DNA from 2 places in the Mesobacillus sp. MER 48 genome. Region 2 is predicted to be linked to the other one. Evidence: predicted binding sites of a transcription regulator. Region 2 holds the regulator's gene; the other holds the start of a gene.
What was found. The regulator LexA, encoded in region 2, represses DNA repair genes until DNA is damaged. The targets are predictions, from matches to a motif close to CGAACATATGTTCG.

Region 1: a site for LexA is predicted at 1,853-1,866, ahead of M3593_RS07095 (WYL domain-containing protein). Genes of this name have one in related genera too.

The regions. Positions count from the first base shown of each region.
Region 1 is NZ_JAMAUR010000002.1:170,072-173,494, forward strand. Features, by position in the region: gene M3593_RS07090 (TRAP transporter permease) at 1-1,559, shown strand, start outside; gene M3593_RS07095 (WYL domain-containing protein) at 1,593-1,814, opposite strand; gene M3593_RS07100 (NUDIX hydrolase) at 1,945-2,562, shown strand; tRNA gene M3593_RS07105 (tRNA-Val) at 2,655-2,727, shown strand; gene M3593_RS07110 (cupredoxin domain-containing protein) at 3,010-3,399, shown strand.
Region 2 is NZ_JAMAUR010000002.1:670,997-674,419, reverse strand. Features, by position in the region: gene M3593_RS09575 (DUF896 domain-containing protein) at 116-349, opposite strand; gene M3593_RS09570 (YneB family resolvase-like protein) at 427-1,074, opposite strand; gene yneA (cell division suppressor protein YneA) at 1,100-1,414, opposite strand; gene lexA (transcriptional repressor LexA) at 1,568-2,191, shown strand; gene M3593_RS09555 (hypothetical protein) at 2,359-2,556, shown strand; gene M3593_RS09550 (ATP-dependent DNA helicase) at 2,608-3,423, opposite strand, start outside.

The DNA.
Region 1 (3,423 bases), 500 kb from region 2:
TTTTACTCGTCCTCGAAGCGACCAGGAGAACGGTAGGACTGCCGATTACGGTTATTGCGGTTCTGTTTTTGGGTTATGCATTGTATGGTCCATATATGCCGGGTTTCCTCGCACACAGAGGACTTGAACTTGACAGCTTGATCCAGACAATGTTCTTCACAACTGAAGGTATCTTAGGAACACCATTAGGGGTTTCTTCTACGTTTATCTTCTTATTCTTGTTATTTGGCGCGTTTCTAGTGAAAACAGGCGTTGGCCAATATTTTAACGATCTTGCTGTTTCTATCGCTGGAAAAAGAGTTGGTGGTCCGGCAAAGGTAGCGATTTTTTCTAGTGCATTGCAAGGAACAATCAGCGGCAGTTCCGTGGCTAACGTAGTCACGTCAGGCTCATTTACGATTCCTATGATGAAAAAGCTCGGATATCGTAAAGAATTTGCTGGAGCAGTAGAAGCAGCTGCTTCTACCGGTGGCCAGCTTATGCCGCCTATCATGGGTGCAGCTGCTTTCTTGATGGTGGAATTCATTGGCGGCGGCATCACTTACTGGGATATCGCTAAGGCTGCAGCCATTCCAGCGCTGCTTTATTTTACCGGGATTTGGATCATGACACATTTTGAAGCAAAACGGGTCGGCCTGCGCGGATTGAAGGATGAAGAAATGCCTGACCGCAAAGAAGTTCTGGCTAAAATCTATTTGCTATTGCCAATATTGGCTGTAATTGTCCTGATGGTAAGCGGAATGAGTGTTATGAGAGCCGCTCTATGGAGTATTGTTATTACTGTGGTGGTTAGTGCGATAAAGAAAGAAACTCGGATTGGTTTCAGAGATGTAATTGATGCGCTTGTCGATGGGGCACGCACGGCGTTAGGTGTTGCGGCTGCAACTGCTGCTGCTGGTATTATCGTAGGGGTTGTAACCAAAACCGGCCTTGGCCTGAAGCTAGCCAATGGATTGTTGGATCTTGCCGGAGGACATTTACTCCTCACCCTGGCGTTTACAATGGTTGCATCCCTGGTATTAGGAATGGGGTCACCGACAACAGCAAACTATGTCATTACGTCAACCATTGCAGCACCGGCCATCATTTTGCTGGGAGTACCTGATTTATCTGCACATTTATTTGTATTCTATTTCGGGATCATCGCTGATATTACACCTCCAGTAGCGCTGGCGGCATTTGCGGCAGCTGGTGTGTCAGGCGGTGAACCAATAAAAACAGGGGTTAACTCAGCAAAGCTGGCAATAGCAGCGTTCATCATTCCTTATATGTTCGTATTGTCTCCAGAATTGTTAATGATTGATACAACATGGTATTACCTTATCTGGGTGGTGTTTACGGCACTTGCCGGCATGATGCTGATTGGTGCAGGTATTATTGGTTTCTGGCTGAGGAAATTGTTCTGGTACGAGAGAATAATTGGAGTTGTAAGCGGCTTAATGCTGATTTATCCTGAAAAAATTACGGATATAATCGGACTTGGTTCCTTTGTTCTACTCATTGCATTGCAAATACTGATCAAGAGAAACAATACACCTGAACCAAGTACAGTTAGTTAATTTTAAGAAGTCCTCATTCCGGGGGCTTCTTTTTTAACTGGTTTTAAGGAAGTGCCGTTTTTCGGGCATGATGGATAGGATGTTTTCAACCTTGAATAAGCGTTCCTCGTTTCTAAGGAAACAAAATGCTTTAAAGTAATTCCCCCTGATCTCTTTTACAATGATCCTTCGCTGTGTGATCTGGTTATCGACTGCAAAATAAATCATTTCTACAGGCTGGTTTTCTTTTAGTGATTTTTCCAAAAGGAAATTCATGTGTATTCACTCCTTATCTTTTATAATTACATTATACCCGAACATTCGTTCTTTATTCAATTATTTTAGAACACCTGTTCGTTGTTTTTGTAAGTGTGGAGTGGTATAATCTGGAATGGAGGTGTGATGGATGGAGAGTGAAATGCTTAGGATTTTTGATCAACAGGGGACTTGCCTGGGAAAAGCACCGAGGTCCGATGTCCATAAAGCTGGCCACTGGCATGAGACATTCCATTGCTGGTTTACAGAGCGGATAAACGGGGAGGACTTTCTTTATTTTCAAGTTCGCAGTTCCGCTAAGAAAGATTATTCAGGATTGCTGGATATCACCGCAGCGGGGCATATTCTGGCTAATGAAAGCCCTCTTGATGGCTTGAGGGAAGTAAAGGAAGAACTCGGAATCGACGTGACTGTTGAAGATTTACACACGTTAGGTGCCATCAAAGATTCACTGATCAGTCCAGAATTCATTGATAGAGAGTTTTGCCATGTATTCTTGTACAAGAAACATCAGCCTTTAGAAACATTCCAGCTGCAAAAGGATGAGGTCTCAGGGATCATGGTGGCAAGCATGACCGATTTTGAAGATCTATGGTTTGCTAAATCCAGTGAAATAAGGCTCAAAGGTTTCAAGGTAAGTGAGGAAGGCGAAAAGAAACCAAAAGAGATGCTGGCCTCCAAAAAGGATTTTGTGCCTCATGAAGATGAGTATATTAAAAGGGTCATCCAAAGTATAAGAAATTCATAATCCAGATAATTTTTATGGGGAAAAATTATTGACTTTATACTGAATCCAGTATATATTAATTAATGTCCTCATTAAATAGGACAACTTAGAACGATTCCTTAGCTCAGCTGGGAGAGCGCTACCTTGACAGGGTAGAGGTCGCTGGTTCGAACCCAGTAGGAATCATACTTTTGAAAAAGCCCCCATCTCTTATATAACAAGGGATGGAGGCTTTTTTGTTTTGCCAACACTTCTTTTACCAGACAAGCAGGCGGAATCAATCAGCCACTACTTTTTCAAAACTTATTGCCGTTTTCCCTTCAAAATGTTCAGTTAAGCTCAATGCCTAACTGAGCTTTTTTATTATTAGCTGCTGATAATATACCTTCTTCCTGCTTCCCGTTAATTTAGAGTGATAATTTCATTTAACTTAGAAAAAAATAAGGATTAGGAAAGGAGGGATAGCAAATGCCTGTGAAAAAGTTGGTTACAGGATTGATTTTGTTTGTAGCATTGTTCACGGTTGTGACAACAATAGGCTTACATAGTAGTTTTGCCGAAACTGGTGTTGCAACTAAACCAATGGAGAATGTTAATATGATTGAGGTAGAGTTGAATGATAATTACTTTAATCCAAAAGTTATCAGCATTCCAAACGGAATCACTACAACCTTGAAATTGAGAAACAAAGGGAAGAAAGAGCATACATTTACAGTGGAAAAGCTTGGGATTGACATCGAGCTCCAGCCAGGAAAAGAAAAAAACATTTCCGTGAAACCAGAACAGAAGGGTACTTATGAATTGATATGCCGGTATCACTTCCAGGAAGGTATGGTTGGGAAGGTAAATGTTAATTAAAAAGCAGTGCAAATAATGTATTGA
Region 2 (3,423 bases):
GTTCGATTGCTGATTTTTCACTTCAGTAGTCGTATATAACATTCAGTTTTTTCATCTGTCATGCTGCCTAAATAAAAATGGAATACATTCTCTCATGTATTCCAAATTGAATATATTAATGAAGTTTATTCTTCATTTTTTCTTCTTTTAGTTTTTCAGGTGTAACATCATTGCCTTCTGGATCAACAATGGTAACTCCCTTTAGTGTATTGAGCATTGAAGAACGGAATGACTGGAGATACTCGGCGCGAAGCTTTGTCTGTTCCTTTGCTTCCTCTTCAGTCAGCGTTGATGTTTTTGCTTTCCTTGCCAGTTCATTGATTCTAGCAATTTTATCACTTGATAGCATTGTAAAGCTCCTTTGTGTAAAAAATTACGTCAAATGACATCTTACTAAATTTTTTCTAGTTTTACAAGAAAGGAGCCTCATTCCTCATTTGATTCTATATATTCAAGATATCGTCGATTCACTGTAGCCTTGGATACATTGTAGCCAAATCCTTTCAGAGTAGCGGCAATTTCAGCAAAAGTAAGGCCATTATTCCGCAGCCTGACAATCTCTGCTATCGGCATATCTTTACGTTCCCTGCCGGAATGCTCGCCCTGATTTTTGAGATTGCGCTGAGGCTTGTATCCATGTTCAACCGCGCGTTTCATTCCGCGTTTAATCTTTATATTATGGATCTTCCTCTGATATTCTTCTACCATACTGACAATCTGGAGCACCATGGAATCCGATTCAGAAAGCTGAAGTTCCCCGCTGTGAGAGATGCTGTATAACTTAACGTTCTCCTTTAATATGCAATGGAGAATAGCAACCTTTGCATTACCCCTGCCAAGTCTAGTCTCATCCTGAATCAATACGGCACCGACTGACTTGTCCTTTATCAGCTCCAGCAGTTCAAGGATCCCGTCCCTTTCAAGGTCATACCCGCTGGCTTGTTCCTTGATGATGTTCATCACTTCAAATCCATAATGTTCTGCAAGGCGGAGCAATTCTTCCTCCTGCCTTGCAAGCGAAGTTTCCTGCGTTTCTTTCGTGGTACTTACCCGGCAATAAATAATCGCTTTCATGCTGTCACCTAATTCTATGTACAAATTATCTTTCAGCCCCGGCAATCTGTGTTGGCTCCAGATATTCAGCCGTCACCGGGATGACAAGTTCATCTCCCGGAAAAACCCTTTCTCCAACAATCCCATTTTCCTTTTCTACCCAGCTCACGAATTCATTTTTCGATAAGCGATGTTCACTGGCGTAAGTCTCTGCAATCTCCCATAGTGACTGCCCTTCTTCTATAGTAACAGTTATGTATGCATCCTCATTATGTAAATTTGCTTTTGCCACCAGCGAAAAAATCAGGCTGACAGCAAGAAGGATTAAAGCGTAAGAATAGTTTTCCCATAGTCTTTTCATAATCGACACTCCTAACGAATATATGTTCGCCTATTTGCTTTTTATTATAATACGAACATTTGTTTTGTGTCAACTCAAAATTCGAACTTATGTTTGTATCTATCAAATAGACATGGTATAATTAGGACAAGAAAATATACGAGGTGCGTGAATATGACAAAGTTATCAAAGCGGCAACAAGATATTTTTGAATTCATAAAAGGTGAAGTCAAGAAAAAAGGATATCCGCCATCCGTACGTGAAATCGGCGAAGCAGTTGGACTAGCATCAAGTTCTACGGTACACGGCCACCTTGCAAGGCTCGAAAGCAAAGGGCTGATCAGACGCGATCCAACAAAACCGCGTGCAATTGAAATACTGGAAATCGAAGAGGAAAACCGTATCCCTAAATATAATGTTGTCAACGTGCCTGTTGTCGGTAAAGTAACAGCCGGTATGCCAATCACGGCTATTGAGAATGTTGAAGAATACTTCCCGCTTCCAGACCGCCTTGTTCCTCATGATGAGCAGGTTTTCATGCTCGAAATCATGGGTGACAGTATGATAGAGGCTGGTATCCTGGATGGGGATTATGTAATCGTCAAGCAGCAAAAGACAGCCAATAATGGAGACATTGTAGTAGCAATGACTGAGGATGACGAAGCAACTGTTAAACGTTTCTTCAAGGAGAAGGACTATTTCAGGCTCCAGCCGGAAAATTCATCAATGGAACCGATTATCCTTCGGAATGTATCGATTCTTGGTAAAGTCATTGGTGTATACCGTCATATGCACTAAAAAGCAAGCGGACTCCGCTTGCTTTTTTTTCGTTCTATTAAACTTTCATTCTTTAAATGTTCTATGAAAAAGCATATTTCTTTCCAAAGTAGGTACAAACCCTGACAACTTGTCCCTTTCCGAATAAAATATCGTGTATTTTAGCTATGGAAGACGTTTAATCTCGAATGAGATCCAATCAAAATAATAACTTTGCAGCAGGAGTCTTTTACCCTAACCGCAACAACAGCCAGGTAAGGGCGACAATTGATTTTGAAGATCTTTGCCTTGCTGTCCGTCGTTGCATCATCAACGACCTGGTTGCTGGTGCTCAGGATGAGAATGATCGTGACCGCGATGATAGAAAGTGCGGATGCGTAGACTAATTTCAGCAAAAAAATCCCGCAAGGCTTGGGCCTTTCGGGATTTTTTCTATACTAATGAATGTCACTAACAGGAAGCACTGCTGTTATTTCTTCCATAAATTCTGCTTTTTGCTTACCAGTAAGCCATAAATGGACGATACCTTCGTCCTGGCTGCTCCTGATCAACCGGCCTATTCCCTGTCGTAACCGAAGCAGCATATATGGTACGTCTACTTCTGCAGAAGGGTTGGCCGCATGCTTCCTTTTTGCCTGGAAGACCGGATCATGAGGCGGGAATGGCAATGAAGCAATAATGACCTGGGTCAATGATTCACCGGGGACATCAAGTCCTTCCCATAAACTGTATGAGCAAAGTACAGTGCTTTTGACATTCTGGAAGTCTTTTACGGTTTCACTAATCTCACGGTCGCCTTCAAACAGGATGTCAAAATCCCACTCCTGTTGATTGGACCATACTCTGAACCTTTCCATTTCCTGCATGGAAGAAAACAAAACCAGGGAGCTTCCGCTTGAAGCCCGCAGATCAGCACCTATTTTCTCCCATTTTTGATTTTCAGCATCCTGGACATGGACTTTAATTTCCATTTGCTCTTGATAATCAAACGGTGATTCAACCGTGAAGGAAGTATATTTTTCAATACCAAGACTCTTCGCTATATAGTTGAAGTCCCCTGCCTGGGATAAAGTTGCTGATGAAAATACAAACGGAATATTTTGTGCAAAAACTTCTTTTTTCAGAATGTCCTCTACCAGGCGAGGCATGATGACTAGTGAAGACTGAACTTCATTCTCTTCAAGCCAGAAAATCCCTTCGTCGTTCTTCAGGAAGATCGATAGACCATACGCAAAAAACTCGAGATATTCTTC